4 regions of the Methylobacillus methanolivorans genome follow, and region 3 is predicted to be linked to each of the others. Evidence: predicted binding sites of a transcription regulator. Region 3 holds the regulator's gene; each other region holds the start of a gene.

Region 1 (3,097 bases), on a different contig from region 3:
TTTGACTATCGCATCGATTAGATGCTGTAGTACATGCTGAACTCGATTGGATGCGGAGTCTGACGCAGCTTGGTCACCTCTTCCATCTTCAGGTCGATGTAAGAGTTGATCCAGTCTTCGGAGAATACGCCACCACGGGTCAGGAACTCGCGATCCTTGTCCAGGGCTTCCAGCGCTTGTTCCAGCGAGGAGGCAACAGTTGGGATAGCTGCATCTTCTTCTGGTGGCAAGTGGTAGAGATCCTTGGTTGCAGGCTCACCTGGGTGAATCTTGTTTTGTACGCCGTCCAGGCCGGCCATCAGCAATGCGCTGAATGCCAAGTATGGATTGGCAGTAGGATCTGGGAAGCGAGCCTCAATACGGCGAGCCTTGTCGGATTGTACGAAAGGAACGCGGATGGAAGCAGAACGGTTTTTGGCGGAGTAAGCCAGCTTTACTGGAGCTTCAAAACCAGGAACCAGACGCTTGTAGGAGTTGGTGCCAGGGTTGGTGATAGCGTTCAGTGCGCGCGCGTGCTTGATGATGCCGCCGATGTAGTACAGAGCAAATTCGCTCAGGCCAGCGTAGCCGTTGCCTGCAAACAGGTTCTTGCCATCTTTCCATACGGATTGGTGAACGTGCATACCGGAGCCGTTGTCACCGAACATTGGCTTAGGCATGAAAGTGGCAGTCTTGCCGTAAGCGTGTGCTGTATTCAGCACAACGTACTTCAAGATTTGTGTCCAGTCAGCGCGCTGTACCAGTGTGCTGAACTTGGTGCCAATTTCACATTGGCCAGCAGTTGCTACTTCGTGGTGGTGCACTTCTACAGGCACGCCCAGCTCTTCCATTGTCATGACCATCGCGGAGCGAATGTCATGCAGGGAATCAACTGGAGGTACGGGGAAGTAGCCGCCTTTAACGCCAGGACGGTGGCCAGTGTTGCCGCCTTCAAATTTGTCGTTGGAGGACCATGCAGCTTCTTCGGAGTTGATCTTGACGGAGCTGCCGCTCATATCGACAGACCAGTTAATGGAGTCGAAAATGAAGAATTCTGGTTCTGGGCCGAAGTAAGCTGCATCACCAATGCCGCTGGACTTCAGATAAGCTTCAGCGCGTTTGGCGATAGAGCGTGGGTCGCGGTCATAACCCTTGCCATCGGTAGGATCGATGACGTCACAGGTCAGGAACAGAGTGGGTTCGTCCATGAACGGATCGATGTTGGCAGTATCTGGATCTGGAATCAGCAGCATGTCAGATGCCTGAATACCCTTCCAGCCAGCGATAGAAGACCCGTCGAAAGCGTGGCCTTCAGTAAACTTGTCTTCGTCGAATGCGGAAATTGGCACGGTTACGTGCTGTTCCTTACCCTTGGTGTCAGTAAAGCGAAAATCGACAAACTTGATGTCGTTTTCCTTCACAAGCTTTAATACGTCGGCCACCGCCATTTGATTCTCCTAGCTCTTTTTGAATTAAGAAGGTTATTTAAGCACTATGCTTGACACTAGCATGAAGCATGAACTGTGCCATTGAATTCATGCAATTTCTCATTTTTACACATAAGGTTATAAAAGAGAACTCCATGTTGTGCACCAAAATATTGCGTTACCCCGGTTTTATGCACCATATTTGTGCGTTGAATCTTGCCGGGCGATTTGGCGCTATACTCCGCATTTCTGAGAGGGTGAGGAGATGATGATGGAAACCTTGAGTGCTATTTTGCAAAATGCAAAACAACGTGCTGAACAGCATGGGCTTCCTTATGCGGGTGCTTTGACGCCGCAGGAGGCGCAAAAGGTACTGGATTTGGCACCTGCCGCTAAGCTGGTTGATGTACGCACCAAAGCGGAGCTTGAGCTAGTGGGGCGTGTTCCTGGTGCTACCCACATTGAGTGGGCGTTCTACCCTGGCATGGTGGCTAATCCTGATTTCTTGTCACAGCTAGATAAGCAAGTGGATCATGAGGTGTTGGTGATGTTTCTCTGCCGCACGGGCGGGCGTTCTCATAATGCTGCTGTTGTGGCAGCCCAGGCTGGGTATGCCGAAGCCTACAATGTGTTGGAAGGTTTTGAAGGGGAGTCTACCCCAGATAGCAAGCAGCGTGGCCAGATCAATGGCTGGAAAGCGGCTGGCCTGCCCTGGACCAACGCTTGAGGGTGAGTATGGATCGTTACGCAGTCATCGGCCATCCGGTTGAGCACAGCAAATCGCCGCTCATTCATGCTGCATTTGCGCAGCAAACAGGGCAGCAGCTTGAATATGGCAAGGTGCTTGCGCCACTGGATGGCTTTGCTGCTACTGTCGCGGAGATGCAAGCCCAGGGATATTCTGGAGCCAATGTCACAGTGCCTTTTAAGTTTGAGGCCTATGAGCTGGCAACAGAGTTGACGCCGCGCGCACGTCAGGCCGGTGCTGTGAATACATTGAGTTTTAGTAACCAAGTCATTCGGGGTGACAATACGGATGGCGTGGGTTTGGTGCGCGACATTTTGCATAACCTGCAATTTCCCCTGCAAGGCAAGCGCGTGTTGCTGATTGGAGCGGGAGGGGCTGCTGAGGGCGTGTTGGGGCCATTGCTGGAGGCATCTCCAGCAACCCTGTCCGTTGCCAATCGTAGTGTGGATAAGGCTCAAGCAATGGTAGCGCGCGCAAGTGCTGCTGGTGTATCGCTGGCAGCGCACAGTTTTGATGCATTGCCAGGACAAGTGTTTGATGTAGTAATTAACGCGACCTCCAGTGGTTTGAGCAACGAGCGGCTGCCATTGTCCTCTGGCTTGTTTGCCACTGATGCGCTGGCCTATGACATGATGTATGGGCGCGAAACGCCTTTCATGCAATATGCCCGTGAAGAAGGCGTGGCAAGAATTGCAGATGGCTTGGGTATGTTGGTAGAGCAGGCAGCGGAAGCATTTTATCTATGGCGGCAGGTGCGTCCGGATACTACTCCCGTTATTTCTGCAATGCGCGCATCATGATCAAGCGATGGTTTTGGCGAGGCTTGCTGCTGGTGATTGTGCTGGTGGTGCTGTATCAATTATGGATATTCATGCATATCCTTTGGTGGGTGGAGCATAACCCCTCGAGTAGCGCATTCATGCGTACCAGCTTAAGCACCTTG
Region 2 (3,097 bases), on a different contig from region 3:
TGATTCGTGAGCGCTTGGATAAGTACCCTCAACTGGCACCACCTCCTGCCTTGCTTGAGTCTAATGGTGGGGTCAATTTCTGGGGTAAGGGCATTCTGCGTACATCTGAACTTATCTTGTTTGTAGAGGAAGCAGCACGCTATCAAGCGATTGCAGAGCAAATTGGCGGTGCACAGCTTTATACCCCTGGCGCGCTGGAGCTTCAATGGAAGCGCACTGGCTTGTTGGAAAAGTCGAAGGAGTATAGCGGTCGTTATCTTGAGGATATTGCCTGACCATTGGCATTCGGCATTGCCTTATACAGATATAAATTCAGCCCCATCATCCCACTCATGCATATTGCGAAGAGCTTGCCTTGTGCCGTGGTCGGAGTGGTATTGATGTTTTGTTCTTACTCCCTGTTGGTGGAGGCTGGATATTTCCTGATCCAGTTTGTTAAGGAAGCATAAATTGAACCATGACAATGACTTGCAATATCGCGAGTCTCAGTATCCCATCCACCCTTTATTCCTCAGTCGCTGGTCGCCAAGATCGTTTACTGGGGAACCCATTGATGACATGACGTTGCAAAGCTTGTTTGAGGCAGCGCGATGGGCTCCCTCTGGCAATAACTCTCAACCGTGGCGTTTTATCTATGCCCATCAAGGCACAGAGGCCTGGCAACGCTTGTTGTTATTGGCGAATGAAGGCAATCAGCGCTGGGCGAAAGAGGCTAGTGTATTGGCCTTGCTGGTCTCCAAAACCAGTCATGTTCGTAAGGGCGATACTGTAGCGACTCCCTTACGCAATCATTCATTCGATACAGGTGCTGCTTGGGCATATCTTGCATTGCAGGCCACCTATACAGGCTTGATTACTCATGCAATTGGCGGGTTTGATCGTGACCGCGCGCGTGAGGAGTTCATCATTCCTGAAGATTTTCATATTGAAATATTGATTGCGATTGGTAAGCAGGGCGAGCCTGGCGCGTTGCCCGAGGATATCCGTTTGCGTGAAACGCCAACGACGAGAAAGCCATTGGGTAGTTTATATACAGAGGGAGCGTTTAAGTTTCCTGATGAATCCAATGCGACATGATGTGCTGCTGTTTGATCTTGATGGCACCTTGAGTGACCCTTTGCCAGGCATTGCAGCATGTATCAATTATGCGTTGAGCTACTTTGGTCACCCTGTATGGGATGAAGGTGTGCTGGCGCGCTTTGTTGGGCCTCCACTGGATCAAACTTTTAAGGAAATGATAGGTGAATGTACCCAGCAAGAGATTTCTGCACTGGTTCTGAAGTATAGAGAGCGATACCAGCAGATAGGTTATGCCGAGAATCGTTTATATGAAGGGGTCGCCGAAAGTTTGCAGCGCCTTGGAGAAGCTGGTGCAGTGATGGCGATCTGTACCTCGAAGCCGGCATATCTCGCCGAGAAAATCCTCCAGCATTTTTCCATCTTCCATCATTTCAGGTTTGTCAGCGGCGGTGATATCGGGATTCAAAAGTGGCAGCAGATCGCCGAATTAACGCAGCAAGAATGTATTAGCAGCCGTAGTGTCATGATCGGCGACAGAGCCGTGGATTTGCGTGCGGCGCATCAATATGGCCTTCAGTCTGGTGCTGTATTGTGGGGGTATGGCGGGATTGAGGAGCTTCAACCAGAATCGCCTGCCTACTACTTTCATCGTGCACAAGATTGGCAACAATTGAGCCAGTGTTGATTTTTTCACCCGTTGTTTCAAAAACAACACATGACGCATTGCATCTGTTTCATATCCAACAGTTATCACATCGATATTTTTTATTAAATATGAGGAGCGCTATAAAAACTGGAGAAGAAATTACTATTTTTTTAATAAAAACAATGGTGTAAAAAATACCATCTTTTATTTATGGTTATTTTATGGCGATGGCATGCTTTCTGCGATATTCCATTACGACAAATGAATGTTGTTAGGAGATGTTGCATGAGTACGCAGTTTTTTTGGTTGGTCCCTACCTCAGGCGATGGGCGATATGCCGACACGCAAAAACACATTCGTGGTGAGCGTAAGGATGGAGAACCTTATTTTCTTCCTGGGGTAACAGACCCTAGGGGCAATCGGTTCAATTATTTTGATCATCTGCACCAGATTGCGAAAGCGGTTGAATTAGCGAGATTTGATGGTTTGCAGGTAAGGAATGATCCTGAAGGGGATGAGTCCTGGATCGTTGCCGGGTACTTGAGCCGTGCTACGCGCCATATTACGGTGCTTGCCGAGTTTGATGCCTCACGCGGGTCTGCTGTGTATGCCGCGAAGAATGCGGTGAGTTATCAACGCTTCACGGGCGGGCGTTTTGCTTGGCAGATCGGGGTGGAGCGTGATGCACAACGCCGCCATCAGCAGGGGGATTTTGTTGATGATGCCGATCTCGATGCGCGTGTCGAGGAGTTTGTGACGGTGGCCAGGAATGTCATTACGCGTACTGGTTACGATTTTGAAGGGCGTTTTTTCCAGGTATTGCAAGGTGGGTTCCAGGGTCCACTTTCGGGGCAAAAGGTACCACCTGTTTATCTCACGGGCAGTAGCCTGGAGGCTTATGGTATTTCTGCGCGCTTGGCAGATGTGCATGTCCTGGACGCGTTGCCTTTGCAGGATATACAGCAAGCGATTGCAGCACTACAAACGTTGGCAAAGCAGGAAGGACGTAGCTTGCAAGTGGGGCTGCGCATTGATGTGTTAGCTCGCGAAACCGAGGAAGAGGCTATTTTTGATGCCACGCGTCATGCGGCGCAGGCCCAATTGTCTGTTTTAAGCCGGGCAGGGTTGTGGGATGGCTTGACCACGGCGCACACCGGTGCCAAGGCGAGTTTGGTGGGTAGTTTCGAGCAGGTACAGGAGCAATTGGCAAGTTATGCCGATGCCGGGGTGACCCAGTTCATCCTGGGGGCCGTGCCCAGCCTGGAAGAAGCCTATCGTGTTGGTGAGAATATCTTGCCTGCCCTGCGTGCAAGACTGGGTTTGCAAGCCCAGCAGGCCGCTTGATTCAAGGAGTAATGAATAATGACAATTGATGTATTCTGGAGAATTCCTACCCACGGTGAGCCAAGCTCTTTACGCAATAAGTTGCGT
Region 3 (3,097 bases):
AGAAGCCAGCCACAGAGACTCCCTGAAACTGATGATAAGCGCAGTGGTCTGGTGATAAAGGGGCCAGGGTACTGTGTTTGATTAGAGATGGCATCGATAGATATTGCATAAATGAGTGAATTAATCGTAGAAGGTTTGCGCAAGAAATATAAGTCCCGCACGGTGGTGCAGGATATTTCGCTGCAACTCAATAGTGGTGAAGTGGTGGGCTTGCTGGGGCCAAACGGCGCGGGTAAAACCACCAGTTTCTACATGATGGTGGGCTTGGTCCCTCTGGATGGCGGACGCATTTTGCTCGACGGCAAGGATTTGAGCCGCATGCCTATCCATCAGCGTGCACGCATGGGATTGGCCTATCTTCCTCAGGAACCGTCAATCTTCCGCAAGATGACGGTGACGGAAAATATCCAGGCGATCCTTGAGTTGCAGGACATGACGGCTGAGCAGCAAAAGGAGCAGCTTGAATCTCTGCTGCAAGAGCTCCATATCACCCATATACGCAACAGCATGGCGGTGAGCCTGTCCGGCGGCGAGCGTCGCCGCGTGGAAATTGCCCGATGCTTGGCCACCAACCCCAGCTTTATCTTGCTGGATGAGCCTTTTGCCGGGATTGACCCAATTGCGGTGTTGGATATTCAGAAGATCGTACGTTTTCTGACTGAGCGTAACATCGGCGTGTTGATCACTGACCATAATGTGCGTGAAACATTGGGTATCTGTGATCGGGCTTACATCGTGAATGAAGGCCGTGTCTTTGCATCAGGCAAACCCGGCGAGATCATCCATAACGAAAGTGTCAGAGAAGTTTACTTGGGCAAGGATTTCCGCCTGTAGTCAAAGCAGAATTAGAGAGATGAAACAAAGTCTACAGCTAAAATTTTCCCAGAACCTGGCATTGACGCCGCAGTTGCAGCAGTCGATCAAGCTGTTGCAACTGTCTTCGCAGGAGCTTAACCAGGAGTTGGAGTCGCTGTTGCAGGCCAACCCATTACTGGAGCGTGTTGATGGCCCTGATGGTGCGGCTGAAATGTCGGAAAGTTATAGCCCCACACCGGATGTCGCGGTAGCTACGCCAGCTAGCGATACACCTGCGCCTGCGAGCGAAGATGTGCCACGTGTTGATGAATTTGGTGGTGGCGATGATTATTTTGAATCTTTCCAGGGCAGCAACCGCTGGGAAGAGGGCGGTTCCAACAATGATGATGACAATGACTTCAGCTTCCAGGAGGCAGTCAATCTCACCCTGCGCGAGCACCTGTTAAGTCAGATCAAGCTACTGCCGTTGTCTGAGCGTGACCAAACGCTGGCAATGGTGCTGGTGGATGCCATCAATGATGATGGTTACCTTGAGCAATCCCTGGAAGAGCTGGCAGAACTGATGCCGGAAGAGCTGGAAATAGACCAGCTGGAGCTGGAAACAGCGCTCAAGCATATCCAGAACCTTGATCCGCCCGGTATCGGTGCACGTAACTTGGCAGAGTGCCTTGCGCTGCAACTGCGTGCGCTGCCAGAAGATACGCCTTATGTTGATCTGGCCATCAAGGTTGCCGAGCAACATTTGCCCTTGCTCGCGAGCCGCGACTACACACGCTTGCGTAAGCTGTTGCATTGCGATGACGATGTGCTGAAAACCGTGCAGCAACTGGTGACCCAGCTTAATCCTCGTCCAGGCGGAGAGTTCAGCCATATCACCTCGGATCATTACATCCAGCATGAGATCGTGGTGAAGAAGATCAAGGGCATCTGGATTGCCAGCCTCAATGATGAGGTCGTGCCTAAGTTGCGTATCAATCAGCTGTATGCCGGTATCCTGAAACGCAACCGCGATAGTTCGAGTCAATATCTCATGAGCCAGATGCAAGAGGCAAAGTGGATGATCAAGAACATCCAGCAGCGCTTCTCCACCATCTTGCGCGTGTCGCAGGCGATTGTAGATAGGCAACGCAACTTTTTCGAGCACGGTGAAGTAGCGATGCGCCCATTGGTGCTGCGCGAGATTGCCGACGAACTTGGTTTGCATGAGTCCACTGTTTCACGCGTGACAACGCGCAAGTACATGCTCACACCACGTGGTGTCTACGAATTGAAGTATTTCTTCGGCAGCCATGTGGCGACAGAATCGGGCGGGGCGTGCTCTGCCACGGCGATTCGTGCGTTGATCAAGCAGATGGTGAGCGAGGAAAACCCGAAAAAACCACTGTCTGATAACCAGATTACCGACATCCTTGGCAAACAAGGCATAGTTGTTGCAAGAAGAACCATAGCGAAATACCGCGAGTCTCTACAGATACCCGCGGCCAACCAGCGCAAGTCGCTTTGATTTGCGCGTTTTTCAAGTAAGGAGAGCGTTATGAATTTGCATCTGACCGGACATCATCTCGACGTTACACCAGCTCTGCGCGAATATGTGCAGTCCAAGCTGGCCCGACTCAGCAATCACTTTGATCATGTGATCGACCTCAAGGTGACGCTGAGCGTGGAGAAGCTGGTGCAGAAGGCGGAAGCCACCTTGCATGTGCCGGGCAACGACCTGCACGCTGAATGCGGGGCAGAAAGCATGTATAGCGCGATTGACTCGTTGGCTGACAAGCTGGATCGCCAGGTAGTGAAGCACAAGGAAAAAGTCAGCAACCATAATCAGGCATCTGGAGGCCTCAAGCACCAGCAGGCAGTTGAATAACTCCCATTGAAATGCTGCAAAAGAGTGCCAGATCAATGATTCATGCATGGATTTGGTACTCTGGCAGCCAGTTTCCTCCCTTGTTTTCCTCCAAGGTATTAAGCACACATGGCTGAAATCAGTGTTACCCAGCTCTACAAGGATACGCGCCGCAAACTCAAGCTGAAATGGGTATCAGGGTTAGCTGGCGGTGATAACCCCCTCACGAGTGAAACGGTGACCAAGCCATCACTGGCCTTGGTTGGACACCTGAATTTTGTGCATCCCAACCGTGTACAAGTGCTGGGATGTGCCGAAATGGATTATTTGCGCAGTCTCAAGACGCGCGAATTGCTCCAGGCGATCAAGAATCTGTTTTCTGCTGACCTGGCCGCGATTATTGTCGCCAATGGCGAAGAGGCTCCGGATGAATTGGTG
Region 4 (3,097 bases), on a different contig from region 3:
TTCAGGGATAGTGCCGCCATCCAGTAGGGTGTCTGGCGTAATGCCCGCGAGCAGGGTTTTGCTGAAGCCGCCGATATAGGCGTTCAAGCTGCCACCGTCAGTGAAGGCCAGGCTGTAGCCATATACGACCCAAATCACGGACATGAGTGCAGTGGTGACAAATACCTGTGTCAGGACAGAAACCATATTCTTGGTGCGCACCAAGCCACCGTAGAATAGAGCAACACCCGGAATGATCATCGCCAACACCAATACGGTGGCAACGATAGTCCAGGCGGTATCGCCAGCGCTGAGAGTTGGCACGGCCTCAGTGACGGTTTCGACGACAGCAGCGGCGGCAGGAGCGACTTCGGTGGTAACGGCCTCGTCAACGACGACAGCTGCCTCTTCAGCTAGCGCAAAGCCAGAGAATCCTAGCGCGCTAACCAGTGCAATCATGGAAAGAATTTTTTTCATTTTGGACCCCTTAAAGCGCATCAGCGCCGGTTTCACCAGTGCGGATACGATAGACCTGTTCCAGGTTGAAGACAAAGATCTTGCCATCGCCGATTTTGCCAGTGGTGGCAGATTTCTCGATTACTTCGACTACCTGGTCAAGTAATTCATCGGCAATGGCCACCTCCAGTTTTACCTTGGGCAAAAAGTCGACAACGTATTCTGCACCACGGTAAAGCTCAGTGTGGCCTTTTTGGCGACCAAAGCCTTTGACTTCAGTGACGGTGATGCCTTGTACTCCAATGGAGGAAAGGGCTTCACGCACTTCGTCAAGCTTGAACGGCTTGATGATGGCGGATACAAATTTCATGGTTATCTCCTCGTCTTATAAAAAGCAGAAAGGCAAGGCAAACTGCCTTGCCTTCTCACATGACTGTCTGCTTAGAAAGTCTTTTGTACGAACAAAGTCCAGTTTTCCTTACCGGAGAACACAGGGCCATAAGTGAAAGCCTGACGGTCAGCATCGGTGTCAGTATAGTAACCACCAACTACGATACCGTTATCCCAAGCCTTGCTCAAGCCCAGTTTCCAGTCAGTGTAGTCGTATTCGTTAGGGCCATTGCCGAACTCTTGACGACCCACGTGGGCAATCGCGCTATAGCCAGATTCGCCAAATGGTACTTCCAGGGTCAGGTCGATATAGCTAGCACCACGGCCTTCGAAACCAAAGGCTGACTTGCTTGGTGACCAGGAGTACTTCGCGGAAACCCACTTGTAGGACAGGCCACCGTAGATTTCAGTGGTATCGGCATTGTAGCTGCCGCTCACAGAATTACGACGACCTGGGTAGATGTATTGCAATACACCTACGTCATAAGTGATGCCGGTTTCGCCGATTTCAGCAGTGTAACCACCATACAGATCCCATTCCATGCTGGAGCTGTTGTAAGCGCGGTCACCACCTGCACCATCGGCGCCAGTATCAGCCAGCCAGCTAATGCTGGAGGCCCAAGTGCCGAGGTAGAAGCCACTGGAGTGGGAGTAATCCATACCACCTTGAATGGCTGGGCGGTCACCAGATTGGCTGGTACCACGGAAGATATAGTTGCTTGTGAGGCCAACGTTGTATGTAATGGTGTGAGGGGAGGTTGCCTCAGCAGCTTCTTCGGCCATAACGGCGGCAGGTGCTGCAAATGTGCCAACGATGGCGGCAAGTAGAAGCGAATTACGCATAATGTACCCTTTCAAGGTTTGAAAAATAAAACAACAACGAAAACTCTGCGTTGGGTAATAAGCAACACCTGTGCCATAAAAACAACATTTATATAAAACAATGGGTTATGTGATATTTTTTGGGATTTTTAACGATCTGGAATGGTGCGAAGCTTGATTTTTATCGGTAAGTGATTGAGTTTGTTATGTTTAATCTGGATTTTTGGGAAGTAAAAGCTGCTAAACTGCGGATGTTTTGGGAGATTTATAAGTGATGAATGCTCAGTTTTTCGAAGAATTATCAAATAAAATCAAGGAAATATACTCATCCTTGCCCGCTGAAGGTGTTGAGCACAATGTGCATGCACTATTACAGGGCGCATTCACTAAACTGGAGCTTGTGACGCGGGAAGAGTTTGATATCCAGGCAGAGATACTCCGTAAGACACGCGCTCAACTTGCTGATTTGGAAAAGCAATTGGCTGATATTGAGGTCAAGCTAGGACAGCCTTCCTGATCATGGCACTCGCGGTGTTATATAGCCGTGCCTTAGCTGGCATGGAGGCACCAGAGGTTGCGGTAGAAGTGCATCTCGCCAATGGCTTGCCGAGCTTTACCATTGTTGGTTTACCCGAAGCAGAAGTGAAGGAAAGCAAAGACAGGGTGCGTGCTGCTTTGCAAACCGCTCAGTTTGAATTTCCCGCACGTCGTATCACTGTCAACTTGGCACCTGCCGACCTTCCCAAGGAAAGCGGACGTTATGATTTGCCTATTGCATTAGGCATTCTCGCCGCATCTGGCCAAATTCCTGCGCAAGGGCTGGATCAGTATGAAGTTGCTGGTGAGCTGGCGTTGACAGGTGAGTTACGCAATATCCGTGGTGCATTGGCCATGGCGTATAAAGCGAAGGAGAGTGGCCGCACATTTATCCTGCCTCAAGAGAGTGCTATGGAAGCAGCGCTGGTGCAGGGCGCCACCGTTTTGCCTGCCAGCAGCTTGCTGCAAGTATGTGCGCACCTGGCAGGGCGAGAGTCATTGCTGCCACAGCCCGTTAATATTGAGCCAGCTGTATTGGCTGCTGCAGATTTTGCCGAGGTGAAAGGTCAGCTTCAGGCCAAGCGTGCGCTGGAAATTGCTGCCGCCGGCGGACATAGTGTGCTGATGTCTGGCCCTCCCGGTACCGGGAAATCCATGCTGGCTTCACGTTTCTCTAGCATTCTGCCTGCGATGACGGAGGCTGAGGCCTTGGAGTCTGCTGCCATCCAGTCGTTGAGCAAGGGCTTTCATGCCAGGGACTGGGGCAAGCGGCCTTATCGTGCCCCGCACCATACTGCGTCAGGCGTCGCCTTGGTCGGGGGCGGGGCCATTCCCAAGCCAGGCGAGATTTCGCTGGCCCATCATGGGGTATTGTTCCTGGATGAGTTGGCGGAGTTTGATCGCAAGGTGCTTG

The links. The regulator sigma-54, encoded in region 3, starts transcription at its own class of promoters, with help from an activator protein. The targets are predictions, from matches to a motif close to TGGCACNNTTCCTGCT.
Region 1: glnA (type I glutamate--ammonia ligase) is a predicted target of sigma-54. The motif match lies at 1,493-1,508, and genes of this name have one in related genera.
Region 2: LG202_RS04985 (LLM class flavin-dependent oxidoreductase) is a predicted target of sigma-54. The motif match lies at 1,895-1,910, and genes of this name have one in related genera.
Region 4: LG202_RS11830 (TorF family putative porin) is a predicted target of sigma-54. The motif match lies at 1,729-1,744, and genes of this name have one in related genera.

The regions. Positions count from the first base shown of each region.
Region 1 covers NZ_BAAILT010000004.1:471,968-475,064, forward strand. The annotation lists gene glnA (type I glutamate--ammonia ligase) at 18-1,427, opposite strand; gene LG202_RS12155 (rhodanese-like domain-containing protein) at 1,678-2,133, shown strand; gene aroE (shikimate dehydrogenase) at 2,142-2,954, shown strand; gene mtgA (monofunctional biosynthetic peptidoglycan transglycosylase) at 2,951-3,097, shown strand, end outside.
Region 2 covers NZ_BAAILT010000002.1:794,496-797,592, reverse strand. The annotation lists gene LG202_RS05000 (class II aldolase/adducin family protein) at 1-275, shown strand, start outside; gene LG202_RS04995 (nitroreductase family protein) at 451-1,077, shown strand; gene LG202_RS04990 (HAD hydrolase-like protein) at 1,058-1,705, shown strand; gene LG202_RS04985 (LLM class flavin-dependent oxidoreductase) at 1,952-3,010, shown strand; gene LG202_RS04980 (LLM class flavin-dependent oxidoreductase) at 3,029-3,097, shown strand, end outside.
Region 3 covers NZ_BAAILT010000003.1:118,099-121,195, reverse strand. The annotation lists gene lptA (lipopolysaccharide transport periplasmic protein LptA) at 1-26, shown strand, start outside; gene lptB (LPS export ABC transporter ATP-binding protein) at 112-834, shown strand; gene LG202_RS09445 (RNA polymerase factor sigma-54) at 854-2,320, shown strand; gene hpf (ribosome hibernation-promoting factor, HPF/YfiA family) at 2,351-2,680, shown strand; gene hprK (HPr(Ser) kinase/phosphatase) at 2,789-3,097, shown strand, end outside.
Region 4 covers NZ_BAAILT010000004.1:403,290-406,386, forward strand. The annotation lists gene LG202_RS11820 (ammonium transporter) at 1-456, opposite strand, end outside; gene glnK (P-II family nitrogen regulator) at 467-805, opposite strand; gene LG202_RS11830 (TorF family putative porin) at 877-1,668, opposite strand; gene LG202_RS11835 (accessory factor UbiK family protein) at 1,922-2,164, shown strand; gene LG202_RS11840 (YifB family Mg chelatase-like AAA ATPase) at 2,167-3,097, shown strand, end outside.